One region of the Paraburkholderia atlantica genome, then DNA from elsewhere that is predicted to be linked to it. Evidence: predicted binding sites of a transcription regulator. Region 1 holds the regulator's gene; each other region holds the start of a gene.
What was found. The regulator FNR, encoded in region 1, switches genes on or off when oxygen is low (the NO sensors DNR and NnrR bind a similar motif). The targets are predictions, from matches to a motif close to TTGATNNNNATCAA.
Positions count from the first base shown of each region.

Region 2: the regulator FNR is predicted to act here: its motif matches at 8,041-8,054, upstream of BC1002_RS30915 (basic amino acid/polyamine antiporter).
Region 3: the regulator FNR is predicted to act here: its motif matches at 1,982-1,995, upstream of BC1002_RS33190 (universal stress protein).

Region 1 is NC_014119.1:586,383-596,288, forward strand. Features, by position in the region: gene BC1002_RS30275 (universal stress protein) at 1-485, shown strand, start outside; gene BC1002_RS30280 (universal stress protein) at 509-1,012, shown strand; gene BC1002_RS30285 (universal stress protein) at 1,048-1,509, opposite strand; gene BC1002_RS30290 (response regulator) at 1,748-2,155, shown strand; gene fnr (fumarate/nitrate reduction transcriptional regulator Fnr) at 2,172-2,954, shown strand; gene BC1002_RS30300 (PAS domain-containing sensor histidine kinase) at 3,077-4,177, shown strand; gene BC1002_RS30305 (universal stress protein) at 4,210-4,680, opposite strand; gene BC1002_RS39180 (universal stress protein) at 4,731-5,084, opposite strand; gene BC1002_RS39185 (adenine nucleotide alpha hydrolase family protein) at 5,109-5,741, opposite strand; gene BC1002_RS30315 (zinc-dependent alcohol dehydrogenase family protein) at 5,875-6,861, opposite strand; gene BC1002_RS30320 (c-type cytochrome) at 7,025-7,360, shown strand; gene BC1002_RS30325 (DUF3564 domain-containing protein) at 7,448-7,822, shown strand; gene BC1002_RS30330 (sensor histidine kinase) at 7,858-8,829, opposite strand; gene BC1002_RS30335 (response regulator) at 9,254-9,906, shown strand, end outside.
Region 2 is NC_014119.1:723,503-733,408, forward strand. Features, by position in the region: gene BC1002_RS30885 (fimbria/pilus outer membrane usher protein) at 1-1,717, opposite strand, end outside; gene BC1002_RS30890 (fimbria/pilus periplasmic chaperone) at 1,979-2,752, opposite strand; gene BC1002_RS30895 (fimbrial protein) at 2,843-3,391, opposite strand; gene BC1002_RS30900 (response regulator) at 3,644-4,294, opposite strand; gene BC1002_RS30910 (basic amino acid/polyamine antiporter) at 4,980-6,407, opposite strand; gene BC1002_RS30915 (basic amino acid/polyamine antiporter) at 6,476-7,912, opposite strand; gene BC1002_RS30920 (efflux transporter outer membrane subunit) at 8,091-9,593, opposite strand; gene BC1002_RS30925 (efflux RND transporter permease subunit) at 9,590-9,906, opposite strand, start outside.
Region 3 is NC_014119.1:1,239,318-1,249,223, reverse strand. Features, by position in the region: gene BC1002_RS33205 (hypothetical protein) at 1-542, opposite strand, end outside; gene BC1002_RS33200 (CBS domain-containing protein) at 694-1,143, opposite strand; gene BC1002_RS33195 (phosphoribosyltransferase) at 1,199-1,876, opposite strand; gene BC1002_RS33190 (universal stress protein) at 2,059-2,580, shown strand; gene BC1002_RS37055 (siderophore related no-ribosomal peptide synthase) at 2,613-2,942, shown strand; gene BC1002_RS33180 (CBS domain-containing protein) at 3,024-3,713, opposite strand; gene BC1002_RS33175 (hypothetical protein) at 4,015-4,995, opposite strand; gene BC1002_RS33170 (bifunctional aminoglycoside phosphotransferase/ATP-binding protein) at 5,295-6,986, shown strand; gene BC1002_RS38125 (hypothetical protein) at 7,139-7,330, shown strand; gene BC1002_RS33165 (response regulator) at 7,327-7,974, shown strand; gene BC1002_RS33160 (Acg family FMN-binding oxidoreductase) at 8,057-9,088, shown strand; gene BC1002_RS33155 (zinc-dependent alcohol dehydrogenase family protein) at 9,130-9,906, opposite strand, start outside.

The DNA of each region.
Region 1 (9,906 bases):
ACCCCGAGGCGTTCGTCGCCGAACAGTTCGTCGAGCACATCGTGCTGTCGGCCGGGCGGCCGGTGTTGCTGGTGCCGTCGAGCGGCACCTTCGCTGCGCCGGGCCGCCACGCGCTGATCGCGTGGGACGGCAGCCGCGAAGCGACCCGCGCGATCCACGACGCGCTGCCGTTCCTCGCGCACGCGGCCAAAGTGACGCTGCTGACGGTTCATTCGTCGGCCGATCGCCCGCCGCAGGGCACCGCCGCGGGCGACGACATCGCACTCACCGTCGCGCGTCACGGCGTCAAGATCGATGTGCGCGAGCTGAGCGTCGCGGACGGCACGCCGGTCGGCGACGCGCTGCTGTCGCAGGCGGCCGACCTCGGCTGCGACCTGATCGTGATGGGCGCCTACGCGCATTCGCGTCTGCACGAAGTCGTGCTGGGCGGAGCGACACGCACGATGCTCGAGTCGATGACCGTGCCAGTGCTGTTGTCGCACTGAAGTGCGCGCTTAAGGAGTCCGCCATGTTTCACCGCCTACTCGTCGCGCTCGACGGCAGCGACACCGCCTCGCGAGCGTTCGACGCCGCGCTGACCCTCGCCGCCGAAGCGGACGCCGAGCTGATGCCGCTCTACGTGATCGACGTGCCCGTCATCGCCTACGACGCGCCCGGCTTCGATCCTTCCACCATCGAGGACGCGTTCATCGAGGAAGGCAAGCGGATCGCGGCAGACGCCCAGGCCCGGATGACCGCGCGGGGGGTCAAGGGCACGGCTCGCACCGTCGAAGCCGCGACCGCCGGCGAAGACGTCGCGCATCGCATCGTCGAGACGGCGCGCGAATGGCACGCCGACGCGATCGTGATGGGCACGCACGGCCGCCGCGGGTTTCAACGGCTGATGCTGGGCAGCGTCGCCGAGCGCGTGCTGCGCCGCGCCAGCTGCCCGGTGCTGATGATTCCCGCGCAGGCGAGCGGCGCGGCGAGCGTCCAGCCGGCCCCGGCCCGCGCCAACGGCGGACTCACCTGAGCCGCTAGCAACCGGCCGCTGCGCCACGCGGTGCTTCAGGGCCTCGGGTGGCCTTGTTCGTCATGCCGCACGACCAGCACCGGTATGTCGGTTGACCGCACCAGCGACTCCGCGACGCTGCCGAGCAGAAAGCGCTGCACGCCGTGGCGGCCGTGCGTGCCCATCACGATCAGATCGGCTTCGATTTCGTCGGCGACGCGCGCGAGTACCGCCGACACGTTTTCGGCGTAAGCGTCGATCACCCGCACGCCGCCGGGCACCTGCGCCTCGCGCAACAGCTCGCGGGGGCCATCGAGCGCGCGGCTGGCGAAATCTTGTGCCGCGCCCGCCGGTTCCGGCTCGAAAGCCACGTCGGCATTGTCCGACCACTTGCCGTGCCCCACCACACAGCAGGCTTCGAGCGTGGCGCCCGTCAGCTTCGCGAGCTTCAGCGCCTCGGCGAAGGCGCGCTGCGCGCTGGGACTGTCGTCGAGTGCAACCAGAATTCGTGCATACATGTCGGACTCCCTCTGAAAGCGCTGGCATGACCCGAAATGGTGCCGTCGCGCGTGTGCACCGACAGTGTGAAGCGCGCGCCGCCGCGCGGCTTGACGCAGGTCAATGGGCCGCCGCTCGACGAAACCGACATCGCCAGCAACACACTAGGAATACTCCTACAACCACTACCTGAACTCCTAGCGCCGCTTAAAGCGCCGCCGATTTATTTCCAGGATCGGGTCGCCAATACTGGTCGGTATGGACACCGCCCCGTCAGCCACCTTATCGAGAGTTTTTCTCGTCGACGATGCGACCGAGGTCCGGCGCCGGCTTGCTTGCCTGATCGCGCTGATCCCGGGCATCGAAATCGCCGGCGAGTCCGCGGGCGTCGAGCACGCGTTCGACGACATCGTCGCGAGCCGAGCCGATGTCGCGGTGCTGGACCCGTGCTTCTCCGGCAAGACCAACCTGTTGCTGCTCGCTGCGCTATCGCGGGTGCGGCCGTCCATCGTCAGCATCGTGCTGACCAATCATGTCGCGACGGCGTTTCGCCGCGCGTGCGAAGCGGCGGGCGCCGACTTCTTCTTCGACAAGACCTCGGAGTTCGAGCTCGCCTGCCGTGCCATCGAAGCGATAGCCTATGCGCGTCGTGCGCATCGGGTCTGACCGCCAGGAGCCGATCATGCAAGTTGCCGCAGTCCGTGAACCCCGCCACGACGCGCCTCGCACCTCGCACGTCGTACCGATCCACGTCGCGCCGGGCACCGCGGCGGCACGCCACGCCGTGACGCGTTGCTCCACCTGCGCGATGCGCGCGATCTGCATGCCGCCCGAGCTGACACCGGACGAACTGAGCCGGCTCGACGCGTTGATCTGCTCGACGCGCTCGATCAAACGCGGCGATGCGCTGTACCGCGCGGGCGACGAGTTTCAAAGCATCTACGCGATACGCGCCGGCTCATTCAAGACCGTCGTCATGCATCGCGACGGCCGCGAGCACGTGACCGGCTTCCAGATTGCCGGCGACTCGCTCGGCCTCGACGGCATCGGCGAGGGCAAGCAGAATTGCGATGCGATCGCGCTCGAAGATAGCGTCGTGTGCATCATTCCGTTCGCGCAGCTCGAGGCGATCTGTCGCGAGATCAAGCCGATGCAGCATCACATCTATCAGATGATGAGCGGCGAGATCGTGCGCGAATCGAGCCAGATGATGCTGCTCGGCACGATGACCGCCGAACAGCGCGTCGCAACGTTCCTGCTGAACCTGTCGAAGCGCTTCAAGGCGCGCGGCTTTTCCTCGGCGGAGTTTCATCTGCGCATGACACGCGAGGAGATCGGCTGCTTTCTGGGCATGAAGCTCGAAACGGTGAGCCGGATGTTCTCGAAGTTTCAGCGCGAGCACCTCGTCATGGCGAACGGCAAAACGATCCGCATCGAAGACCCGGAAAGACTGGCTCGGGTTTGAGCGCCGGCGCGACGCTCGCCTCGCCTTCGTTCGCGGGACATGCCGGGTAGAACAAGCGCTCCTGAACTGATATAACTCAGTGCGTTGCGGTATGCGACCTTGCGTGACCGCCCGGAGGAGCGATGGGTCTATCGAGCGGCGAGTCTTCCTGCTTCACCGGTGCCGCGTCCGAGTCGGACGTGTCCGTCGAGGATCGCTATTTCATGTTGGTCGAAGCAGTGCAGGACTACGCGATCTTCATGCTCGACCCCGCCGGCCGCGTAACCAGCTGGAATCCGGGCGCACAGCGCATCAAGGGCTACACGCCCGAAGAAATCATCGGCCAGCATTTCTCGAAGTTCTATACCCCGGAAGACATCGCGGCCGGCAAGCCGGCACGCGAACTGGAAACCGCCGCAGCCGTAGGCCGCGCCGAGGACGAGGGGTGGCGCGTGCGTCGCGACGGTTCGCGTTTCTGGGCCAACGTGGTCGTGTCCGCCGTGCACGACGCGTCGGGTGCGCTGCTCGGCTTCGCCAAGGTCACCCGCGACATGACCGAGCGCATGCGTCTCGCGGAACTCGAACGCGCGAGTCAGGTATCCACGCACGTGCAGATCGCCCGTGAAAACGAGCAGAAACGGATTGCGCGCGAACTGCACGACGATCTCGGCCAACGGCTGACCGCGCTGAAAATGAGCGTCGCGCTACTCGAAGCGAAGCTGAATAAGCAAGCCGATACTGAGCCGCTCGCCGCGCAGACGCAGGAATTGCAGAAGCAGATCGACTGGATGGCCGCTTCGCTGCGGCGCATCGCCGCCGATCTGCGGCCCCCGCTGCTCGACGACCTCGGACTCGCCGCTGCGCTCGACTGGCTGGCCGAAGACTTCACGAAGCGCTACAACGTGCGCTCGAGCGTGCATCTCGAACCGGCCGAACCGGTATGCGGCGAATTCGCGGCGACGGCGCTGTTTCGCATCGTTCAGGAGGCGTTGACGAACGTCGCGCGGCACGCGAAGGCGAGGCGCGTACGCATCGACATGTCCTGCGCGGGCCCGATCGTATCGCTCGATATCGAGGATGACGGCGTGGGTGCCGCGCTGGATCAGCCGCAGGGAACATCTTCATTTGGGCTGCTTGGCATTCGCGAACGGGTGCGGCAGTTGCGCGGCAACGTGTCGTTCACCAGCTCGCCGGGCCAGGGTTTCAGGATCTCGATCCAGATACCGGCCGACGCGCTGGTGTAGTGCTCACACGCTGCCGCGCCCCACTGTACGGATTACTCCGCAGGCTCTTCCTCGGTGCTTTGCTCGCGCATCAGCAGCACCGGACAGGTCGAGAAACGCAGCACCCGCTCCGCCACGCTGCCGATCACGAGGCGCCGCACGCCGCGCCGCCCATGCGTGCCCAGCACGAGCAGATCGGCGTGGACCTGCTCGCCGTGGCGCAGCACGATCGTGGCAACGTCGTCGGACAGACTCTCCGACTCGATCATCGCGGGCCCGCAACGCACATCGGCGGCGGCGCAGGCCTGCTCGGCTTCCTCCAGCACCGAGTGGCCGTCCTGGCGCAATGCTTCGACTAGCGCGAGCGGGTCGTAATAGCCGGCATAGGAAAAGATCGGCGTCTTGTCGACTACATAAACCGGATGCACGACGGCCTTCGTCAACGCCGCCAGATTCACCGCTTCTTTCAGCGCGCGTTTCGAGAAGCTACTGCCGTCTAGCGCGACGAGAATATGTTGGTACATGCCGATTCTCCACTGAGGTTGGATTTGTCAACGCGCGTGGCGCGCCCCTGCTACAGATAAAAAGGCCCGCCCGCACTGCCCAGATACGGCTCCCGCCACTCGCCGCGCAGCACCGCATCCGCCCGCAACGACGACGGATCGCGCGGACACACGAGCACGGGACAAGCCGCGTCACGCAGCGTGCGCGACGTCACGTGCCCCGGCAACGGATGCGGCGTGCCGCGCATGCCGTGCGAACCCATTACGATCAGGTCCGCGTGCCAGCGTTGCGCTTCGTCGAGAATCGCGGTCGACGCATCGCCGGAATCGTCGTCGAACTCGAGCAGCGCGGTTTCGGTCGGGCGCCGGCTCTGTTCGAGCATCGCGGCACCGCGCCGCAACACATCGATTCGATGCTGCGACACGACTTCGAACGGCAGCCATTCGCATCACGCGAACCGGTCGTCGGCCGCGTAGACGACCTTGATGCATGCGTCGGGCGGCGCGACCGCGAGCGCGGTGCGCAGCGCGTCGAGCGCGGTGTCGCTGCCATCGATCGCGACCAGCACGCGGTTCACCGCCGCGGCAACGCTCGCGTCGGTCGCATCGGTCGACCTCGCCGGCATATACAGCACCGGACGCCCGATCGACGCGACCAACTCCTCGGGATCGATACGGCCGCCCCAGCGATGTTCGCGCGGATGCGCGGCCACCGCGACCAGATCCGCGTCCCATTGCGCCGCCGTGTGAGCGAGCGCTTCGGCCGCGCCCTGATGCAGCGCGGTCAGATCGACGATCTCGGCGTCGGTCGCCGCGACGATGCCGTGCAGCGCGATCACCGCGTCCCGCAGCGCGGCCTGCGCGCCGTGCAGCATCGCGCGATGCGCCTCGCACCAGTCCGGATAGCTGAGCATCAGCGTCGGATAAAGCGCGGCCGGGTTGCAAACGATATCGACGAGACGAAAGCGCGCATCCGCGGCGACGAACTGCTGCGCGACGCGCGTGGCGAGCGCCAGTCCGGCGCCGCCCGCGGACGCGATCATCACGCGGTGAAAGGTGTTGCGCTCGGCAGCAGTGTTCATCGGCTTTCCTCGGATCGTCGCGCCGCGCCTCGGCCCGTGACGGGGGGCCCCAACGGTGCGCGCTTACATGATGAACGCGGGCGCGGCGGGCGGCTTGATCTGTATCAAGCGCCAATGGCTCGCGAGCGGATCATCAGCGGATCGCGAGCACGGCCGCGCCGATCAGCTTGCCGTTGCGCAGGTCGTCGAGCGCGCGGTTCGCGTCGCGCAACGGGTAGGTGGTGGTCTCGATCGCGAGCCGGGTCTCCGCTGCGTTGCGCATGAATGCCAGCCCATCTTCGCGGGTCAGATTTGCGACCGATACGACGCGCCGCTCGCCCCACAGGAACGCGTAAGGGAACGACGGAATGTCGCTCATATGAATGCCGCCGCACACCACCACGCCGCCTTTCGCAACCGCCTGCAGCGCCAGCGGCACCAGTGCGCCGACCGGCGCGAACAGCAGCGCGGCGTCGAGTTCGCTGGGCGGGGTCTCATCGCTGCCGCCCGCCCATGCCGCGCCGAGGCGCAGCGCGAGTTGCTGGGCCGCGTGATCGCCGGGACGCGTGAACGCATAGACGGTGCGCTGCTGGTGACGCGCGACCTGCGCGACGAGATGCGCGGCCGCGCCGAAACCGTAGATGCCGATCCGTTCGGCATCGCCCGCCGTGCTCAACGTGCGATATCCGATCAGACCCGCGCACAGCAGCGGCGCGGCCTCGATATCGCTGTAGTGCGGCGGCAGATGGAAGCAGTAGCGGCTATCGGCGACCGTGCGCTCGCCATAGCCGCCGTCGATCGTGTAGCCGGTGAAACCAGCGTCTTCACAGAGATTTTCGCGGGCGGACAGACAGTAGCGGCAGTGCCCGCAGGTGCGCCCGACCCAAGGCACGCCGACCCGCTCGCCCACTTCGAAACCGCTGACGCCCCCGCCCACTTCGGCCACCACGCCGACGATTTCGTGGCCTGGAATCACCGGCCGCTTCGGATGCTCGAGCTCGCGGTCGACCAGATGCAAGTCCGTGCGGCACACGCCGCAAGCATGAACGTCGATCAGGATCTCGCCGGCACCGGGCCGCGGATCCGGCACTTCCCGCTCGGTCAACGTCGCCGAGCTGCCGTCGAACACCATCGCTCGCATCGGGTTTCTCCTTCAGACGCTTCGGCGGCGACACCGCTCTCATCAGCATAGGCGCGCCATTGTGTCGCGCGATCGGCCGCTGCCCTGCACCGTTTGATCGAGGTCAATAAGGGCCGTTTCGCCGCCCGTACACTGATCTTATTCCTGATAGGGGAGCCGTGCCGTGATTGCGCGAATCCGAAATTGTCTGCTCGTGGGCGCGGCGTTCGCGCTGACGGCCGGCCTCGCCTACGGCGAACCAGAGCCGAGCGCGCTCGTCGATCAGCAGCACTGCATGTTTTGCCATACGCGCGATGCGCCGTTTCTGGCGCCGTCGTTCCAGCAGATCGCCGAGCACTATCGCAACGTGCCGAACGCGCAGCCGATGCTCGAGCACAAGCTGCGGCTCGGCGGCAAGGCGCACTGGGGCGATACGCCGATGCCGCCGGCGGCCGAGCGCGGCGGGCCGTTGTCGGCGCAGGACGCGCACACGCTCGTGCAATGGGTGCTCAGCCAATAAGGACTCGATGCGCACGCATCGGGCCCGCTGCCGACGCGTCATCGCGGCGGCAATGCGAATCAGTCGTTTATATTGCGGAGACTTGTCATGCGTTTGACCGTTCATCTCGACACGTTCGATCGTGTCAACCCGATGGCCTTCGCCATTCTCTGGCTCGACAAGGACACGCGGCAATGGTCGCGCGAAGGTCATTTCGGGCTCGAGTTGCCCGAATGGGGCGCGTTGCATGTGGATTGCGGCAATACGCTCGTGTGCGCGCCGCATAGCACGGTGCCGGTCTGCGTGCTCGAGGGACTCGATCTGAACCAGCCCGACGGGCCGTTCGAAGGCGAGGTCGGTCGCGTGCAGTGGTGCGCGGAACCCGGACGCAATCTGATGTGCGGCCACTGGCGCGTGCAATGCATCGACGTCGAACAGACCGAACCGGAAAACAGCGTATTCGCAACCGACGAAGGCGCCTGAATCGGGGCGTCGTAACCCCCTGAACACCCGCTGAGTCAGGCCGTCGCCAATGGCAGCGTCACACGTGCCTCCAGACCGCCAGAGCAGCGATTTTCGAGTTCGAGTTCGCCGTGCATGGCAAGCGTCAGGCGTCGCGCGATGGCGAGCCCGAGGCCGGAGCCGTGCGTCGAAGCCGCCGTTTCGGGCGCGCGGTACCACGGAGAGAACACTGTCTCGAGACGGGCTGGAGCGATGCCGGGTCCGGAATCGACGACGGCAAGCACGAGGCTCTGCGCGCGCACGGTCACTTTAAGACGCACATCCGCGCCATAGCGCAACGCGTTGTCGATGAGGTTCGCGAGCACGCGGCGCAACGCATGAGGACACGTCATCACAGGACGCCCTACGCGCCCCTCGAGTTCGAGGGTGCGTCCCGCGTCGCGATAGTCGGCGATCAGCACGCCAAGCAGGCCGTCCGCATCGACGGAACGCATGGGCTCCAGTGCGCTGCACTGCATGCGCGCGCAGGCAAGACTGCCCTCTACCAATTCCGCCATCTCGGCCAGATCACGAGCCAGCGCGTCTCTGACCGCACGGTCCTCCACGAGTTCGGAGCGCATGCACATGCGCGTGAGCGGCGTGCGCAGATCGTGTGCATAGGCGGCGAGCACATGAAGCAATTCGGCCTGCCGCCGGGCGCGATGGCGCGTACATACGTTGAACGCGCGAGCGAGACGCGCGATGGCCGACGGTCCCATCCCTTCGGGCAAGACCGACTCCGTTGCGTCGCCAGGATTGCGCGCGATGACCGCCGTCATGCGCTGAAGGTACACGCGCAGCTCCACGACTTTCAGGGCCGCAATGGCCACTGCGAGAACGGCCGGCAGCATGAGCGGCGGACCGACGCGCACGAGCATGTCCCAGCTGGCTTCATGCGCAGCATACGGAGCGTAAGCACAGGCGGCCGCGAACAGCAGCCAAAGCGCCCGCGACGACGCGGCAAAGGACAGCCTCGCGGACCTGCTCATGCATACGCCGAGTGTGTTGGGTGGGTCGATTGCGGGCGCGCTCAAATCCGTTCTCCTGTACTGGCGGCTTCGTACCACAGCCGAACGCGCCATCGACAGACAGCCAGCACCATGCCTCGATGAGCATGACGGAATTCGCCACGGTGACCCGCTGTCTAGCTGCGTCGCGGTACGCCTCGCTCGGCATCGTCAGAATAGTGCCCGTCAAGGGTGTCCACCAGTATATGAACGTATGAGTTCCGCCTCCATACGTTCACGCGCGCTTCCGGAAAGTCGCTCGTCACGAACCTATACCGACGTATATGAGAACCTATCCTTAAACATCTCCCAACTCAGTCATGAATGGAATGGTTCGATCGCTTCCTTCTAGTTAATCTGCTCGCAGCGGTATTTAAAACGCATCTTCACGCGCTTATCACAGGCCATGGAAAAACCCGATCACATATTGATTGTCGACGACGACCGCGGCATACGCGAGCTGGTTGCCGGGTATCTGGAGCGAAACGGCATGCGCGTTTCGGCCGCGGCCAATGGACGGGAAATGCATGAGCTTCTAGGAAAGCATGCCCCCGATCTGATTCTGCTCGATCTGATTTTGCCTGGGGAAGACGGTCTCGCGCTCTATCGCACGTTGCGTGACAACCGCCATCGAGCGGTGCCCGTTCTGATGCTGACCGCGAATAGCGACGTCACCGACCGCATCATCGGGCTCGAAATGGGCGCGGACGACTATATGTCAAAGCCGTTCCAGGCCCGCGAGCTTCTCGCCCGCATACGGGCGGTATTGCGCCGCACGCGCATGCTGCCGCCAGACGTGCAGCAAGTGGACGAAACACCCGTTCTCGGCTTCGGGGAGTGGCGCCTCGACACCCGCGCGCGTCATCTGCTCGAATCCAACCACACGGTCGTGACGCTGAGCGGCGCCGAATATCGCTTGCTGCGTGTGTTTCTCGATCATGGGCAACGCGTGCTGACGCGCGACCAGTTGCTCAACCTGACGCAGCGTCGCAACGCCGATCCCTTCGACCGCTCGATCGATCTGCTGGTGAGCCGGCTCCGGCAAAAATTGAATGACAC
Region 2 (9,906 bases), 140 kb from region 1:
TCAGGTAGTCGAACATATGATGCTCGTTCGAGTCGACCTTACCGAGCGGAATCGTCAGGTTCAAACCCACCTGCGTGCTGATCTTCGAGTTTTGCAGGCGCGTGCGTTGCGCATATAGCGAGTAGGACACCCGCTTATATGCGCTATTGAAGCCAACCTGGTATTGGAGATCGTAGCCCTTCGACGCGCCCCAGTAGTTCTGCGAACTGCCGGCGATATAGAAAGAGCTCGACTCGCCGATTGGCTGATTGACGTTTAGTTGCAGCCGGCTGCGCGTGCGGTAGTCATACTGACCCGTGATGTCTCGCGAGCCATACCTCGCGTACATCGCGTCATGAAGGCTATAGAAGCGTGCGGTCGAGTAGCGGTAGGCCGCAACCGAAAAATTTGTGTTCGGCCCTGGAACAAGCTTGCTGTAGCTGATCCGGGTACTGTAGCCGGAACGACCACCGGACACGCCGGGAATATTCGTTCCCGCCGCCGTTACGTCAAACGCGAATGCGCCGAGCGGGGTATTGAGCGCGACACCCACCAGGCCAGCCCAGTAACCTTCCGCAAACTGTGCACCGGTGTAGCCGGTCAACAGGTTTGTCAGGCCGCGCTGATAAATCGCCTGCGCCACCCACGGATGGTTATTCAGCACGGTATCGCGATAGACACCGGTTGTCAGATTGAAACGTGAAACGCCAGGCCGCAGCAACTGCGGGACGGACGCAAACGGCACCAGAAAAGTCCGCTGGCGGCCGTCGGATTCTGCGATAGTGACCTGAAGATCGCCGCCATAGCCGGTAGCCGGCAGGTCGCTCAGTTCAAATGGTCCCGGCGGCACGCTGGTCTCGGCCACGATGATGTCGTTCTGACGGACGATGATGCGTGCGTTGGTATCGGCCACGCCACGCACAACCGGTGCGTAGGAGCGCATGGAATCCGGCAACATGCGGTCGTCGCTCGAAAGCTGTACGCCACGTACGTTGAACGAGTCGAAGACGTCACCGCTCGTCGAGCTGTCGCCGATCGTCAATTGACTCTTAAGCGCCGTGACATCGTGCTGCGCAAACAGCGCGACACTTTGCCAATGTGCGTCGGGACTCCGGTTCTGCAAGCTTGCCGTGGACCACTGCCGGAAACGCCAGCCGTTCACGTTGAATCCGCTTTGCAGGCCGAGGTAGGCACTGCTGAAATCCCCGCTACCATTGTTCTGGTGACTCGTATAGCTGGCGAGACTGTATTGCACGAAGCCTGCGTTGATCCCGTTATCCCAACGGGACGGATCGACGTAACCGGCAGCCTCCGTGCGCAGTTCGATTTGTGGAATCGACAGATCGAGCTGCAGATCAGCGGTGTTGAACGACGCAAGCGATCCTGGTACGGCTTCCGCCAGCGGCACGCATTGCGACGACGCATCCGTATCGTCGAGGTCGCCCCTTCCGGCTTCCTTTAACCGCTCGATTACGCGCTCTGTATCTACGCCAGCCCGGTCCAGGCTGGACGTCGTGAAGCAGGGCGTTGCGATATCCGTGTCCGGCACCGCCTGAAACACGACATCGAAGCGTCCACGCTTCTTACCATTGACGATCAGTTCGACCGGATAAATGCCTGGAGTAACGGGATTGCCCCGCGTGTAGCGCGACAGATCGGCGACGTTGCCCGTAAAGAACGCGGGATTGAACTCAACTTCTTGCGGAACCTCCGCAGAGTGCCGATTCGATGCCGGCATGCCAGATGACGCATCTGTATGCGCGGCGTCTCCGTTGGCATCGACTTCCTGTTGCGGCAGCTCGGACGCAGAGCAGTCACTGGGCGGCGTCGCGCCGCCCGAATCCGGAGCACATGCGGCGAGCGCGGAATTCGCGGAAAAGATCCAGCCCGACGCTACGATTGCAGCCCACGCCAGTGGATGAAACCGGAAAGGGACATTACTGAATACTTTTTCAACTGCTGTCTTACTATTCCGCACGCCCGACATCCCGTATTCCAATTATTGATTCTTTTGCGCTTCCGCGCTGTGCGCACTTGTCACTTCCGCCGAGTCCTTGATCGCTGTACCGAAATCGTTCAGAACCGTGAAGGAAACCGTGGCAGGAGCTTTGATATCCAGCTTTCCATCCTGCGGACGGAGATCGACGTGTCCGAACGGGGGTGCCATGTCGGGCAAAAGTGCAACCTTGCTGCCTGCCGTTTCTACTTCTGCCGTTCCGACGGAAACGAAGTAGGGCGACGGGTTGTCGAGACGAACGACCGTCTGACCTTTGTCATCTGACTCAACATGCCACTTCAGTTGAGCTCGCCCCGCCGTTGGGTCATCTAGCAATGATGCGGGCCGGTAGAACATCTTGATACGCGTACGGAACGCGAGCTGGATCATGTTCCGGTCATCAGCGTCTTTAGGCTTGGGGGGAATTTCCAGAACGTTTAGCCAGTAGACGGACTCACGGTCCTTCGGCATGTCGCCGCCCGCGAACATGATGCGCAACGCCTGACCTCTGTGAGGCTCGACCCGAAAAACGGCCGGCAGCAACGTGAACGGCACCTTGATTTCATTCGGCGCAGCTGCCGCATCGCCGTCGTCCAGCCACGCTTGGACCAAGACCGGACGACTGTCAACATTGTTCAAACGAACGTTGACTTCGCGATTTTGTGCCGGATAAATAACTCGCGTACCGGTAATGGTGATAGCAGCTTGTGCGGCAAATGAAGCCGCAGTTAAGGCGACAGCTGCGGCGAACAATATTGGGAACTTTACTGGAGACACTCGCTCCTCCACGCAACAGATAAGCGGAATGCCACGTCGGGCTGCCTTCGAAGTAGAAAAGCAACCCGATGCCATTCGGCTCAGATTGGCTTACTGGTATGCCAACGTGTAGCGAACAACAGCCGTCACGTAACCGGCCGTGGCTTTGTTCGTTGCGTAGTACTGGCCAGCGTAGTACATCGTTGCGGTACCGTCGGTCCCGACATTAACGAACTCGCCCGTACTGCCCAGCGGAAGCACCGACGCTTTGCCACTCGCGAGATTGTGATCAAGCAATTGAACTTCGACGTTCCCGGCCGGCGAGGTGGTTGCCTGGTTAACGGCATTACGCGTAACCGGGTTCATGTTCGTGGTCTCGAAATGCGCCGCGACCTGTGTCAGCGTCGCCGGGCAATTCGACACGGAAATGTTGAACGGCGTGGAGCCGCCGACGGAGCCAGCGGCAGGCAGCGTCTGCGAAGACACGCGAGGCAGCGTGACCGTTTGGTCCTCGTCACCCGAGTTGATCACACAGGTGTCGTCATACAGTTCGCCGTTAAACGTTACCTGACCTGCGCCCGGTACAGCTTGAGCGAAAACCATCGGCGTGACGGACAGGCCAGCCAGCGCGATCATGAGTTGCGTCACTTGTTTCTTCATTGGATTCCTCTTTGTTGCTATTTCAAAACTACACCCCTTGTGACGCCGGAGCTCCCAGCGATCGTCAAGGCAGAGGAATGATGTCATTGAAGAAGATCAGTGTTAATGGGCCGATACCCAAAATGAAAGACCACATTGGACAGCCGACAAACGGTGCGTCGATTCATCGAACTGAATCGATGTCAGGGCGACCATACGACAGGGAAAGGCGCTACGAGAACTACTGAATTCGCCTGAGAATTTCGGCAATCGCTACGAGCAAGACCACTCGCGCACGATCGTGACGAGTTCCACGTCGTTTCTGGCACCCAGCTTCTTCATGCCAGCGTTCTTCTGATTGCTAACGGTCTTGGGACTGCGATTGAGCCGCTCGGCAATTGTGGCGATCGACATTCCGTCGCAGATCATTCGCACGACCGTCGATTCATTTTTAGATAGTAAATGAAGAGAAGATCCGCCTTCGGCTGCGCGCGTCTTTGCGCGCAACATCTTGCTCGCAATGGAATCAGGCAGAAAGACGCTCTTATTTTTGGCGGCACGAATGGCAGCGGTAAGGCTGACAAAGCCCTCCGGCCCCTTACCGACAAAACCGGCCGCCCCCGCATTGAGCGCAGCCGAAATGATGTGCGTGGAAGAATGCGTGCTCAGAAAAACTACGCGTATGGCTGGAGCGACACGCCGGATCCGGTCAAGAAGATTGAGACCATCGGCATACGGATCGCCTTCGAATTCGTAGTCGCACACGAGCACATCGACGGGCACTTCCACCAACAGTTGGAGAAGCTGCCCAATAGTTTCGCTCTTGAAGCAGACCCGCATGTCCGGACAACGCTGAAGAAGTTGCTCGACGCCGAGCAGAATGAATGGATGATCGTCGGCAATAGCCACCCTGATTTTGCTCACTCGGACTCCATACCACGCTGGTGAATACCCTTCTCGTGCCGACACACCTGCATGCTTTGTTACCAAAGTACGATGTCATTTCGCGCCGTTACATGACGAGAAAGGCGCTGGACATCTCGCGCATGCCACTTGTCGAAGGTTCCCAGACCACTATTCTTTTAAATCAATCGAAAGCGCTGAGCAGGTCGGTGTGCTTTGGTGAAACCAAAGCAATTTTTCGCATGCAACCCGGCATGCACCATCGTGAAGACGGAATAGCGCAACGCGCCCCGCTCAGCAGCGAGGAATTCAATGATTCCCGCCTTGCACTTAGGCGGATACTACGGGGCGCTAACAGGGAAAAAAATCAGCGAATTCCTATATGCGTCTCCGGTACAGGGAGTCCGTGGGTCAAGGTGGTCTACAGACACGCTCGAGAGCGGCAATCTCCGCACTGAAATACTCGCGCGGGTGCTGATGAAGGAACTCGAGCACGAGGACGCGTGGAAACGTGGGCCACAAACCGGCCTACTCCAGAATTCGGTGGATGTTCATGGACGTGATGGCAACGCGGGGCGGACGGAAGAAGGCGACCTGCCCGCCCTTGCCGGTCGATGCAAGGAAAAGTTCGCGGCAGCCATTGCCCCATTTCGCAGGGCGAACGGCGACAGGCGAGATTAAGTGTGGGGCACGCCTTAAGGGAACCTTAAACCCCGAAGTGATTGCGCATGAGATCGGCGAACGCGACCAGCGCGGTAAGCAGAACCACGATGAACAGCCAGCGTTCCGGCAGCGTAAACACAGGCCGCTTCCCCTTGCGACGCTCGGCGAGGTAAAACCACGCGGTCGCCGCCGTGTAAAGCACGGTCGACATCAACAAATAATGCAGACCGCCCGCGTACACGAGAAGGAGCGCATAGACGCAGCCGATCAGCGCGAGCACGAAATCGACGCGCCGTGACCACGGCTGCCCCGCATACGATTCGCCGCTCGCCGCCAGCTTCAAGCCATAGCCGGCGACGAACAGATATGGAATCAGGCTCATCGACGTCGTGAACTCCTTGGCCAGCGTGAACGCTTCTTTCGAAAACAGCGTCACGATCAGAAACGCCTGGATCACGAGGCTCGTCATCCATAGCGCGGCGACCGGTACGTGGTTGCGGTTTTCTCGGCCGAGAAACGCGGGCATCGTACGGCTCTTGCCCGCCGCGTGCAGAATTTCGGCGGCGAGCAGCGTCCATGCGAGATAGGAGCCGAGTACCGATATCAACAGGCCGAGCTTGACCACGATCGCGCCCCACGCGCCGACCGCGGCGCTCAGCACGCCAGCCATCGACGGATTTTTCAGCGTGCCCAACTGCCCGAGCGGCATCACGCCATACGACAACAACGTGACCATGACCATCAACGCAAGCACGCACAGAAAGCCGAGCACGGTCGCGACGCCGACGTCGCGCCGTTCGCGCGCATGCCGTGAATAAACGCTCGCGCCTTCGACGCCGAGAAACACGAAGACCGTCCCCAACATCGTCTTGCGCACCTCATCGAACAGCCCCATCGCCGACGGCTTGGGATGGGTCCACAGATTCGCGATGAACATCTGCCGTTCGACGCTCGATAGCACCAGCACCGCGAACAGTCCGAGCGCGAGCAGCTTGGCGACCGTCATCGACGCATTCGCAATCGACGAGCCCTTCACGCCGCGCAGAATCAGAAAGTGAAACACCCAGATCATCAGCGAGGAACTGACGATCGCGCTAAACGTATTGCCGGCGCCGAACGAGGGCACGACGATCGCTAGCGCCGACTTGATCAGCACGAGATAAGCCACGTTGCCGAGACAGCTGGCGCACCAGTAGCCGAACACCGACAGAAATCCCGTATAGCGTCCGAACCCGACGCGCGCATACGTATAGACGCCGACGTCGAGTTCCGGCTTGCGCCATGCGAGCCGTTGAAAGATCAGCGCGAGTATCAGCATGCCGGAGCCGGCGATGGTCCAGCTGATCAACGAACCGACGACGCCGGTGTATTTGCCGAGCGCCTGCGGCAACGAAAAGACGCCGACCCCGACCATCGAGCCGATCACCATCGCCATCAGGCCCGGCGCTGAAAGTCTGACGCGCTTGTCCATGCTGCGATCGCTCTCCCGCGAACACGTTCCGACCGAGCCGCGCTCGCGCGACTACGATGATCGACCGCTCAGATGACGATCGTGCCGCTCGCGAGGCCGATCAGCGCGGCGATCGCGCCGCAAGCCGCAACGGCAAAGATGACCCACTCGACTTTCGAAAACACCCGCAGGCCGCGCTCGCGTTTGGCCACCACATACAGCACCGTACCGGGCGCATAAAGCAGCGCCGATAGCATCAGGAACTTCAGACCACCCGCGAACAGCAGAAAGGCCGTATAGAACGTCGCGAACATCGCGACGAAATACTCGGTGCGCAACGCTCCGCTCAAGGTGCCGCCATTCTGTCCACTGTCGTAACGCGCGGCCTTGATGCCGTATGCGGCCACGAGGAAATAAGGAATCAGCGCCATCGAGCTCGTCAGATTGAGCATCAGCGCAAACGCATCGGTCGACCAGTACGTGCTGATGACGAAACACTGCACCACGGTACTCGTGAGCCAGATCGCGGCGACCGGCAGCTTGCGCTCGTTTTGTCGAGCGAAGAGGCGCGGCATCGTCTCGAGGCGCGCGGCGGCGAACAGCACCTCGGCACAGATAAGCGACCACGCGAGATACGCACCGAGGATCGAAATGATCAAACCCGCGCTGATGAACACGACGCCGAATGGGCCGAGCAGCGCGCCGAGTACCGCGGCCATCGACGGCTGGCGCATCACCGCGAGATCGGCGCGCGGCAAGGTCGCGTAAGGCAGCAGCGTCACCAGCACCAGCAGACACAGTACGGCCACGAAGCCGGTGATCGTCGCGGCGCCGACATCCGAGCGCTTTTTCGCGTAGCGCGAGTACACGCTTGCACCTTCGATGCCGACGAACACGAAGACGGTGACGAGCATCGTCGCGCGAACCTGCGAGAACAGGCCGTTGCCGAGCTGATCGTTGCCTTCCCGCAGATTTGCGTGAAACATGTCGGCGCGAAACAGCGCGATCAGTATCACGATGAACAGCACGATCGGAATCACCTTAGCCACCGTCACGATCGTGTTGATCATCGTGGCCTGCTGAACGCCGCGCAGCATCACCAGATGAAACAGCCAGATGCCCACCGACGACACGATGATCGCGGTCGCCGTATTGCCCTCACCGAAGACGGGGACGAAAGCGCCGAGCGTCGATTTGATCAGCACCCAGTACGACACGTTGCCGAAGCAGCCGGCCATCCAGTAGCCGAATGCGGATAGAAAGCCCGCATAATCGCCGAAGCCCGCGCGCGCATACGCGAACACACCGGCATCGAGCTCGGGCCGTCGCTGTGCGAGCGCCTGGAACACGCGCGCCAGCGCATACATGCCGATGCCCGCCACGCACCATGCAATGACCGCGCCGAATGGTCCGGTCGCACGCGCGAAATTGCGCGGCAACGAGAAAATCCCGGCGCCCACCATTGAGCCAACGACCATCGCGGTCAATGCGGGTAACGACAGTTTCGTCTCGACCTGGGTTGTCATCGTTCACCCTTCAGAGAAGCTGATTTCTTCCAGAAAGGGACTGACGCGGAGCCGGTGCGCGTACGCCGCGCATCTCCTGTTAGTCCTCCCGACTGAAGCCAACGGCCTGCGAGTACGCTTGCTACGCGTTGATGCAATTCATCGCGCATGCGATGTGAAGCTATTCACCCGATCGTTCTCACTGTGAAGCCGGCGCCGGTGCGTTCGCGGTGGCGGGCGCGGGCGCCATCGATGCTGGTTGATTCGAGGCCACTGGCGGATTGGCCAACCAGCCGCCCCCCATCGCCCTGAACAACGCGAACTGTGCCTGCAGCTTGCCGACCTCTTCCCTCGCCTGCGACGACTGGCTTTCGAGCAGCGCAACCCGCACCTGATCGATATCGACGCGGCCGGTATCGCCGAGTTCGTAGCGACGTCGCACCTGGCTCAGCTGCGCGGCACGACGCGTGACTTCTTCATTGCGCGCCTTGAACAACTCATCCTGCCGGTTCAAACGCGCCAGCGCACGGTCGACGTCATAGAACGCGCCGAGCGCGGTCTTTTCGTAATTGAACATCGCCTGCTGCGCCTGCGCATCCGACGACTCCACCTGCGAGCGCCGCGCGCCGAAGTCGATCAGCGGCATCGCCATCGCCGCGCCGAATAGCCAGAACGTGCTGGCCCCGAGGTTTTGACCCGCGAACTCCCACCCATTGCGCGCTAGCATGCCGCTTAGCGATATGGTCGGCCAGTAGTTGAGCCGCGCGACATCCGACTGTCTGACCGCCGCATTCACGCGCGCCTGCGCCGCGATCAGATCCGGGCGCCGCATCAGCAGATCGACGGGTTGGCCGGGCTCGATGTGCGGCAGTGCGGTCATCAGCGTGTCGCTTTCATCCAGGACTCCGGCGAAGTCCGCTGGCTGCACGCCGCAAAGATTTTGCAAATTCAACCGCGCCTGTGCGATGCCGTTCTCCAGGTCCTGCATACGCGCATCGACCTGGGCGCGGCCAGCGCGCGCCGCTTCGATGTCCGTACTCATCACGAGGCCCGCGGTAAAGCTCTTTTCGGCAATGTCGACGAAGTCGTCCGCGATTGCGCGGCTCTGCAGCAGGATCGTGCGCTGACGCAGCAGCCCGCGATACGTGACATACAGATTCGCGACACCCGACACCACGCTCAGGCGCACCGCCTGCGCATCGCCCGCGGCCGCGCGTACCTGCTCACGTGCCGCCGAGAGCCGCGAGCGTCCCTGGCCGAACAGATCGATCTCCCATTGCGCCTGCAACCCGACTCGCCAGAACTGCGCATCGGTATTGGTGATGCCGAGGAACTGCGCGAACTCGAGCTGAGTCTCGCCGCCGTGGAACTTAGCGCCGCTGACGCTCGCACCGACCGACGGCAACAGTTGCGAGCGAGCCAGCCGGATCCCGGCCTGCACCTGATCGACGCGTGCATAAGCGGTAGCGATGTCGAAGTTGTGCGCGAGCGCGACTTCGATCAGTTTGTTCAGCGTCGGATCGTTGTACTGGGTCCACCATGCCGCGAGATCCTGCGCGGACATCGGTGTCGCCGCGCCCTGTTGCGCCTCCGAATACTGCGGCGGAAACGCGGCGGGCTTTTCCAGTTGCAACGAACCCGAACAACCTGCTTCGAGCAGCAGCGCCGCGATGGCGAGAAGACAAGGGCGCGCGCGGATCATTTTGCTTCCGGGTGTCGGCCCGGCTCCCATTCCGCCCGCTTGATCGCAAACAGCATCGAGTACAGCGCCGGCACGGCGACCATCGTCAGTATGGTGGCGAAAGCAAGGCCCGACATGATCGTAATCGCCATGTCCTTGAAGAACGGGTCCCACAACAGGGGCGCCATACCGAGCGCCGTCGTACCGGCCGACAGCATTACCGGACGCAGACGGCTCATCGCGCCGTGCGTCACCGCCTGCATACGCGGCACGCCGGCGGCGATTTGCGCATCCATTTCTTCGACGAGCACGACGCCGTTCTTGATCAGCATGC
Region 3 (9,906 bases), 630 kb from region 1:
CGGCCCTCATCTAGCCGTCTCGCCCCTTCCACGCTTTCGATGGAATCACCTGCGGCGCCGAAGCCGCGTTCGACGTCCGTCGCGACGCCTCGGCCGGCCGGCGGGTCGAGCGGTGGCGGGCCGTCGTCCGGAACCGACGGTGCCACGTCCGCAACGCGACGCGACGAGCGCCGGCTAGCCGCCTTCGCATCGAACCACGCGACGTCGCGGCGCAAGCCGTCCACGTAGGCACGCCAGCCTCGCGGATTGTCACTGAACAGAGACGCACGCACGGATGCAGCCAGCGCGTCCCTGTCGAGAGGGTTGTCGAGCAACCGTTGCGGCCACCGGCAGAATGCGTGAAGCGCACGGGTCCTGAACGCGGCCACGGGCATATCCGCGCGCAGCTGCGCGAGCAGCGGCTCGTCATCGAGAATCGGGTGTCGTGCGATCAGCTCGCCAATGGTTGCCGCGCTCGGCGCCATATCGTCGAGTCGAACGATCAATTGCATCACGCGCCCCAGATGAAGCAGCAGCGCGCGCCTTTCGAGAGCGTCTTCCATGATTCGCGGTGCCTTCGATCAAGACAGTCGAATTGCATCCGGTCGATTGCGTCGCGTTGCGGGCCGCTGTCTGACCGGCGTTCCACTTACAAGCCTACGGCGCCTGGCGGCGCGGATATTGATCCGGGTCAATGCATGAGCCGCGTTTGGGTCAAGCACGGGTCTTCTGCTCGATGTGGGGCTGGCGATCCGTCACCAGCGCCAGCTCCGACAGAAACCCAGCCACCGCCCTGAGCAGATCGTCGAGCGACACGATGCCGGTCAGCGCGCCCGCGGCGTCGACGACCGGCAGGCGTCGCACGCCGTTCAGACGCATTCGCGAGGCGGCAAGCCAGAGGTCATCGCCCGCGTCGACGAGCGCCGGCGGCGACGACATCACGTCGTTCACGAAGATCTTCTCTGGGTTGGCCTGTTTGGCCACGATCGCCAACACGATGTCGCGATCGGTCAACATCCCGACGGGCACGCTACGCCCGCCGATCGTCTCAACCACCACGATGTCGCCGACATGCTGTTCGCGCATCAGTTGCGCGGCCTCGAGAATCGTCGCTTGCCGTCTGCAGACGGTGACGTCCCGCGTACAAATGGTTCCTGTATTCACGATACATGCCCCACGTTCGACACGGCCTGCCGCCGTGTATCCGTTCGCCGCGCCTTCACCCGATCGGGTCCGAGCTCTGCTCGGGCTCGCAGCCGCGCGCCGCAGCGAGACACGCGCGGACTTCTTCATCGGTCGTCTGTTCGAAATTCACATAGAACCCGCCGATCCCCATCAGCAAGTCCGGCTGCAACACGCTGACGAACGCGTCCGCGATTCCTTCGAATGCCATCGGCGCATCGGATTGCGCCACTGGGACCGCCACCACGATCCGGGCAGGATTTCTGCCACGGAGTGCGTCGATTGCCGCATGCATCGACGCCCCTGTCGCGATGCCGTCGTCGACCACGATCACGGTCTTACCCTGCGCTGCCACCGGCGGGCTGTCCCCACGGTACGCCAGTTCCCTGCGCGCGAGTTCGGCCCTTTCGCGGGCGATCACATCGCTCAATTGGCTGTCACTGATTTGCAGTTCGCGAAGCACCGTCCTTTCCAGATGAAGGGCGCCGCCGGTCGCGATGGCGCCCATCGCCAGTTCCTCGTCTTGAGGCGCGCCGAGCTTTCTGACGACGAGAATGTCGAGCTTCGCGCGCAACTCCCGCGCGACTTCGAACGCGACGGGAACGCCGCCGCGCGGCAGCGCCAGCACGACCAGATCGCCGCGGCCCTGATAGTCGCGCAGTGCGTGGGCCAGCTGTCTGCCAGCGTCGGTGCGGTCGCGAAACCGGTTGCCCATCACGTTTTCTCCCCCGCAACGCCGGGGCGCGTTGCCTCAGTCACTATGCCATCAATCGCGAGCATCAAGCGTTCCTCGATGCAAGGCCATGAAAGCGCATTTCGATTGACGTAGGTCAGTAGTCGATCCGCATCGGCGGCCGATCATGAATACCGACAACACGCGAGACGCGGAGGCCGACGATGTTCTCCAACATTCTGGTCGCGGTGGACGGCAGCGAGAGCGCCGCCCAGGCGTTCGCGACAGCGCTGCAGTTCGCCTCTGATACCGGCGCGCGCTTGCATCCGCTGTTCGTCATCGATTTGCCGGTCATGCTTCCCGAAGTGCCAGGCGTCAACGCGGCAGCCATGCGTGAGGCGCTCAGGCAGGACGGCGAACGGCTCATGAAGCACTGCGTCGGGACCATGGCGCGGCACGGTGTGCAGGGCACGCCGGAAATCGATGATCTGGTGCGCCCCGAGGAGGACGTCGCTCACCGCATCGAGGTCGCCGCGGCGAAGCTCGAGGCCGATGTCATCGTGATCGGCACGCACGGTCGACGCGGCCCCGGCTACGCACCGCTCGGCAGCGTGGCCGAACAGATACTGCGCAGCACCACCCGCCCGGTGCTGGCGATCCCCGCGCGCCGGACCGCCCCCGCCTCAGAGCAGCAGACGGGGGGCGCCGCCACGACACATTCAGATACCGGGCAATCTCAGAGCTGACTCCTGGCGCTGCATGATCCGCAATACAGACAATGGACGTCGTCATGAATGGAGAGGTTACCGAACTCCGCGATCATGCATTCGCCCGCGCCGCGGAGGCGAATGCGCATAAAGACGCGGAATCGACGGAGCTGTCCGCGGCGATCCGCTGCGAAGCCGCCACTCGGGCCCGGGTCGCCATATCCCATCAACGTCTGCTGCGGCAACGGGCGCTCGTGCATGGACTTGCTGTTGGCGGAGTCGATCAGTCCTTTGCGCGACACTGCCTGCAGGGACTGGAAGACTCCTTTCATGCATTGAGCCTGATCTGGGAGATGCGCCTTCACAAGCTCGATGCGCTGCTGGACAGCGAGGCCCGGTGACGTGACCGAAGCGCCCCGCCCACGGGACATCCGTAGATTGCGATGGACCGGGCTCGCAGGTCCGAGCGGAGGCGCCCCTGTTCACATCGGCGTGAACGGGACCGGATATTCCAGATGATCCTTTACTTCCTTTACGCCTGGCGCACGCGCGGCGGCGGCGAGGATCGCCTGGCGTTCTTCCTCGGAGCGTATCGGACCCCAGCAATGTGCGACGCCATCCGTGACGATCAGGTCGTCGGCATCAAGCGCCCAACGTTGTCCGTGGAGTTCCTTCATGATCGCGGCGCGAATCTGCTCGTCCGACGGTTGCGCATCGAGCTGCGCGGGCGCGCAACTCGCGAGAGCGCGCACCAGATTGGCCCTGCTGACGATGCCGACGAGCTTGCCGTCGCGCAACACGGGTAGCCGCTTGATGTGCTTGCGCCCGAGCAGTTCGGCGACCGCAGTAAGCGGCGCGGATTCGTCGACGGTGACGGCGGGGGCGCTCATCACGTCACGTACCCGAATCGAACGCTCCTTCAGATACTCGACCGCGAGCTGTCGCGTAGGCGCGATGAACTGGGCGAGCCACGAGCGCCGCGGCGTTTCGGTGCCAGTTTCGACGCGCCGGAGCAGGTCGCCCTCGCTGACGATGCCAATCACGCTGCCTGTGTCGTCGAGAACCGGCATGCCGCTGATCTTGCTGTCGGCGAGCAGCTTTGCCGCGTCGTAGACCGAGCTGTCCGGTGCGATCGACACGACCTGGGTCGTCATGATGTCCGAGGCTTGCATAGTGATCTCCGTTTCGAGTGCGCTGCGCTGCCGCACACCGACGCAGGCAGGCACGAGGCGACGCAATGGACAGGCGCTGAAGGACGCGTCGCCGTGCTCCCTTCGGCACCCACTTCGAATCCGCTCGCTCGGCGTGTCGACCGGTTGTTGCAATGCGTCGATCCGCCGTGCGATGCGCCAATCAAAAAGAACCAGCCACTGATGATCAGCCCCCGGTTCCAGTACAGCCCAATGATCGATGCGCAGCGGCCGGCCATTGTTGACTTGCATCAAGCCCGCCAAGCGACGATGCAGCATCGAACTAGCGGCAACCCGCCCCACGAGATTCGCGGCAAAAAACCGTGCTGAACGCGGCCGCGAATTCGTCGAGCCGCGCGCGATCGAGCCCGTCGATACCCGCCGCAGCGACCCTGCCGTTTCCGCCGAACTTCCTGCAAAGGATGTCGGCGCCGTCCGGGTAATCGAGCGGCGCCCGAACGCTCGCTGTGTATCGGCCATCGGCGCCGGCCGTCAGCACCGCGTGCGCTCGCGCCGGGTCGCGTCGTGCGACGAGATTGGCGAAATCGCCTCGTACGCGTCGCGCCCACGCGGCGTCGGGAAGAATGTGCAGCGTTCCATTGGCGAGCCGCCGGACTTCCGCGAGTCCCAAGGCCAGTTCGAGGTCTTCCGTTCGCCGCGTCTGCAGTTCGGGCAGCACGCTGGTCGACGCAATGAATTCGAGCGGGTCCGAATAGGGCTGAATTGCGCGATACATGTCGACTGGCTGGACTGCAAGATCGCCTACGCTGTCCCCGTACGCGTTGTAGTTGATCGCTTCGCCAAGTTCGCGCAGTTTACGCTCGTCGGACGTGCTGATCGCGCACGCAGTGGCGGCCCGATGCGCTGCCGGATGCAGGTTGTCGCCATAGGCCGCGACCACCGCCCAGCGCGTGTACCGGCCTTGCAAATGGCGGTCCACGAGCAGCGCCGTGCACATATCCGGTGACGTATCGATATGCGTCGTCAGCAACGCGTTTGCGGGTATCGGACCGGAGAAATGATGATCGAAATAGTCGATCTTTACGCCAAGATCCAGCAATGCCATGAGCGGACCGCGGTTCGCATCGAGCGAAATATCCAGCACGGTCACGCTGTCGCCCGGCTGCGCGTTCGCGCGGTGCAGCAGCGTGACCTCGCGCTTGGCTCCGGTGATCAGGATGGTGTCGGCAGGCTCGGCGAGCCGCAACTGATGCAGCGCGCAAATGCCGTCGGCATCGCCATTGAAAATATCGAATTGCTTCATCCGCTGCTCCACCCGCGCGACGCTGCCACAATCGCACGCGGTTCGACCGGGGTCAAACGGTGCCCCCGCTCCACCTCATATGGAAGCGTACGCCGGTATCGTTCGCTTGACCGCCTCGTTGATACAGATCAAGCCGGTTACCATACGCGATGACTTAAATGGGTAGACGATTTCGGCTCGCGCGCAAGACTGGCGCTGGCCGTCCCGCTACCTGGAGGTCCAACCGTGACGAATCAGACGCTCGTGTTTCTCCATCACGCGCGGCCCGGCGCGCCGCTCGTCGCGACATGGAGGCTGGCATGAGTTCGCCGCCGAGCCGCAAGCCTTCCGCACGCCGAGCCGATGCCACACTTCACGGCATCCGGCATGTCGCCAACCGATTGCGCGCCGCGCGTCGCAGCCTGCGCGGACTCGACGCGACGCTGCGCAGGCCGGGCAGCTACCGTCATCCGGCGGGCGGGATCGTCAGGATCGAAACGCATATATCCATCGTGTATCTCGCCGGGCGCTTCGCGTACAAGATCATCAAACCCGTCGCACCAGGCTTCGCGGACTTTACCTCGGCCGCGACACGCGAGCGCTGCTGCGAAGCCCAGCTGCGCCTGAACCGGCCACTCGCGCGAGGTCTCTACGCCGACGTGATACCGATTGCGCGCCGTGCCGGCGTGCTGGCGCTCGGCGCTGGCGGCGTGGCCGTCGAGCACGTGGTCAAGATGCGCCGCTTCGACGAGGCGATGCTCTTTTCGAGTCTCGCGGCGAACGGAGCGCTGACGCCGCGCGACATCGACGGCGCCGCGAAGCGGCTCGCCCACTATCACCTGAGCGCACCCCGCAACGCGCCCTCGTCGCGCTACGGCAGCGCGACGCTGGTGCGAACCCAGGTCGAAACGATCAACGCACCGCTGCTGGCCAATTGCAGCCATCCCGCGCTGCCCGGCCTTGCCGCGTGGTGCGCGCGACAGCTCGATGAACTCGCGCCGCTGATCGAGCGGCGCCGCGCCGAGGGTTTCGTGCGCGGCTGCCATGGCGATCTGCATCTCGACAACGTGGTTCGCTGGCGCGGCGCCATCGCGATGTTCGACTGTATCGACTTCGACGATGCGCTACGCTGGATCGACGTCGCGGCGGACGTCGCGTTTCTCGTGATGGACCTGCGCGCGCGAGCGGAACCCCGGCTGGCCAATCGCCTGTTGAACCGTTGGCTGGAAACCTCGGGCGACTATGCGGCGCTGTCTTTGATGCCTTTGTACATCGCTTATCGGGCGCTGGTGCGGGCGTGGGTCGCGTGTCTGAAAGCGGGGTACGTGCCTGGCCGCAACGTCACCGTCCCGCGACCGGCGCTGCGCTACCTCGAGGTCGCGCGAGAGCAAACGCAGAAATCGGGACCCGTTCTGCTGTTATGTCATGGCTTTTCCGGGTCGGGGAAATCGGTCGCGAGCCGCGCCCTCGCGGACCTGTGCGGCGCGGTACGCGTGTCGAGCGATGCCGAACGCAAGCGCATGCGGCCGGTGTCCGACGCGCAAATGACGCTCGGCGCCGAACACTACACGCAAGCTGCGCGTCACGCGATCTACGATCACCTGCTTGGACTCGCGCACGGCGTGCTGCAAAGCGGCCACAGCGTGATCGTCGACGCGACCTTTCTCGAATCGAGTCACCGCAGCACATTTTTCGCGCTCGCCGAACGGCTTGGCGTACCGGCCCGCATTCTCGACTTTCGGGCCGACCCAGCGGTGCTCGCGCAACGCATCGAAGCCCGCCGGCTTGGTCCGCGCGATCTGTCCGACGCGGACACCGCCGCGCTCGCGCATCAACTCGCGAGCGCCGACGCACTGACGCCGGAGGAACAGGCGCTGACCTTGTCGTTCGACACCGCGGTACCGATGGCAGCGTTCGATTCGCCCGAGTACTGGCGGGCGGTGATCGAGTGGATGCAGCCGCGCATGGAAGCCGTCGCGGCTGCCTCGCGTGTTACGAATGCCGCGTGTTAGCCGGGCAATCGGTCAGTGCGTGTCTGCTCGCGCCGCGGTCGTTCGTGGCCGGCGTCGTTTGCCATCGGCTCATCGTATTCCGACGCGAAGCGGCGTGATTGACCTGAGTCAGCCGCGGTCAAAGGCGGGCCGCAGATAGCCGACGATGGATCGTGAACGACACGCCGATCGCGAGCCCGCTGGAGCCAACGGTCACGAAAAGCCGACTAAAATCGATTTGCGTGCGCGAACGCGCGTCGATGCCCGGCGATTCCATGCGCATCGACTCAGCGCAAAGCGCGAACTTCGCGATTGCTTCAGGTTTCCCTGCCCATGGAATGCAACCGGAAGAGATCACCCCATGATCAAGGTGTTGCTGGCCGACGACCACACGCTCGTGCGCGACGGACTGCGCCATATCCTGCAGCAAACGAACGGCTTCGAGGTAGCCGGCGAAGCGTGCGACGGCGCGACGACGATCGCGCTGATTCGCGCGACCCAGGCACACGTGCTCGTGCTCGACCTGTCGATGCCGGGGCGCAACGGCATTGAACTGATCAAGCAGATCAAGGAGGAAAAACCCGATCTGCGGATTCTGGTGCTGACGATGCACGCCGAACAGCAATACGCGGTGCGCGCGTTCAAGGCGGGCGCGTCGGGCTATCTGACCAAGGAAAGCGCGAGCGCGGAACTGGTCGGCGCGGTGACGAAAGTCGCGTCAGGGGGCGTCTATGTGAGTCTCGCGATGGCCGAACGCTTCGCGCAGACTCTGAACGAGCCCGCCGACGCGCTGCCGCACCAGCGCTTGTCCGACCGCGAATTCGACGTTTTCCGGCGCCTCGTCGAAGGCCAGAGCATCACCGAGATTGCCAACGAACTCTGCGTCAGCGTGAAAACGATCAGCACGCACAAGACGCGCATCCTCGAAAAAATGCAGATGCCGAACGAGAACGGGCTGGTTCGCTATGCGATCCGCCATAAGCTGTTCGACGACGAGAACGATTTGTAGTGCTTCCCTGCCACGGCGCCCGGTGACACGATAACGACACGAACCGCGTGCTTGCGGCCCTGATCCGACAGGAGACTTCGAGATGAGCGATGCCGCGCAACATGATGCCTGGGAAATCGGTGAACCGCACTTTCCCGCCTCCACGCCAGTGGAACAGCAGCTGCGCTTTGCGCTGCACTATGCGGTTCTCGCGCCGTCGAATCACAACACGCAACCGTGGCGGTTCATCGTCGACGGCGAGACCGTACAGATCTGCGCCGACCGCATGCGCGCGCTTCCCGTGGTCGATCCTTTCGATCGCGAACTTCTGATGAGCTGCGGCGCCGCTTTGTTCAATCTTCGCGTTGCGCTGTGCCGCCTCGGTCTCGCTTATGCGATCACACTGTTTCCAGCGGAAGCGGACCCCGACATCGTGGCGCTCGTACGCGTGTCGCGCGACGGACCTCGCGACCCGCACCTGCACGATCTTTTCGACGCGCTGACGGCGCGCGTGACGACGCGTGCGCCGTTCTTCGACGAACCTGTGCCCGCCGCACTGCAACGCAAGCTCGGCGATGCCTGCGACGACGAAGGCGCGCTTGCCTGCTGCGTGGAGCAAAAAGCCGCGCGCGAGGCGCTCGCGCAACTGATCACCGATGCGGATCAAGCGCAGTTCGCTGACCCACGTTTCAGGCGCGAGCTCGCCAGCTGGATTCACCCGCGACGACGCGACGATGGCATGCCCGCTTACGGTACAGCTGTCGGCGCGCTACTCGATTTCGCGGCGCCGCTCGTCAGCCTGGCCGTCCGCGTGTTCGACGCGGGCGCGGGACAGCCGGCCACGCACCAGCACCTCGTGGATTGCTCGCCGCTGATGGTCGGCATCGCGACGATGCGCGACGATCGCGAGGCATGGCTCGCGACGGGACAGGCACTCGAACGGATGCTGCTGGTCGCGGCATCGGCGGGATTGACCGCTTCCTACCTGAACCAGCCGATCGAAGTGGACGCGCTGCGCGAGCGGCTGCGGACGCTGTTGCACACGGACGCGTTTCCGCAGCTCCTGCTTCGCGTCGGGCGCGGCCCGCGCGTCCGTCATGCGCCGAGGCGGCCGCTCGCCGATGTGGTGTCCTGAAACGCAAGGAAAGTTTGCTCAGGGTAATGCCAGGCCGTGGGCTACACCGTTACCACGATCTTGCCGAACTGACCGTTGGTTTCGAGGTAGCGGTGCGCGTCGACGATCTCGTCGAACGCAAAGGTGCGATCGATGACCGGCTTCAGCGAGCCGCTTTCGAGGCCCTTGAGCACGAACTCCACCGCGGCCTTTCGGCGCGTCGGGTCGCCACTCGTCAACCAGATGTTGTGCGCCTTCACGGAATTCATCCTGGCGATCATTTGCAGCACGGACAGCGTCGTAGCACGCTCGTCGAGCGCGCCGTACAGATACGCGATCCCCTGGAAGGACAACGCCTCGATCAGTTTCGCGAAGTTCGGGCCGCCGACCGGATCGAAAGCGACGCGAGCCCCCTTTCCATCCGTGATTCGCATGATCGCTTCGACAAGGTCCGACTCGTCCGTCACGACCACGTGGGCGGCACCGGCGTCGAGCAACTGCTGTCTCTTGCCGGCATGGCGCGTGACAGCGATCGACGTCGCGCCCGCGTAATTCGCTAGCTGGATCGCCGCCAGGCCAACGCTGCTCGATGCGGCCGGTACGACGACATAGTCGCCGGCGCCGACCTTCGCATCTTCGATCAGCGCGCCATACGCGGTGACGAACATCATCCACACCGAAGCGGCCTCGACGTAGGAAAGCGACTTCGGATGCCTGACCACCGCATGGTCCGGCACGATGATGACTTCGCCGTAGGTGAAGTACTGATTCATCGAGAACGCCGGGATCACACTGACCTCGTCTCCAGGCGCGAAATCGACGACGCCCTCGCCCACCGC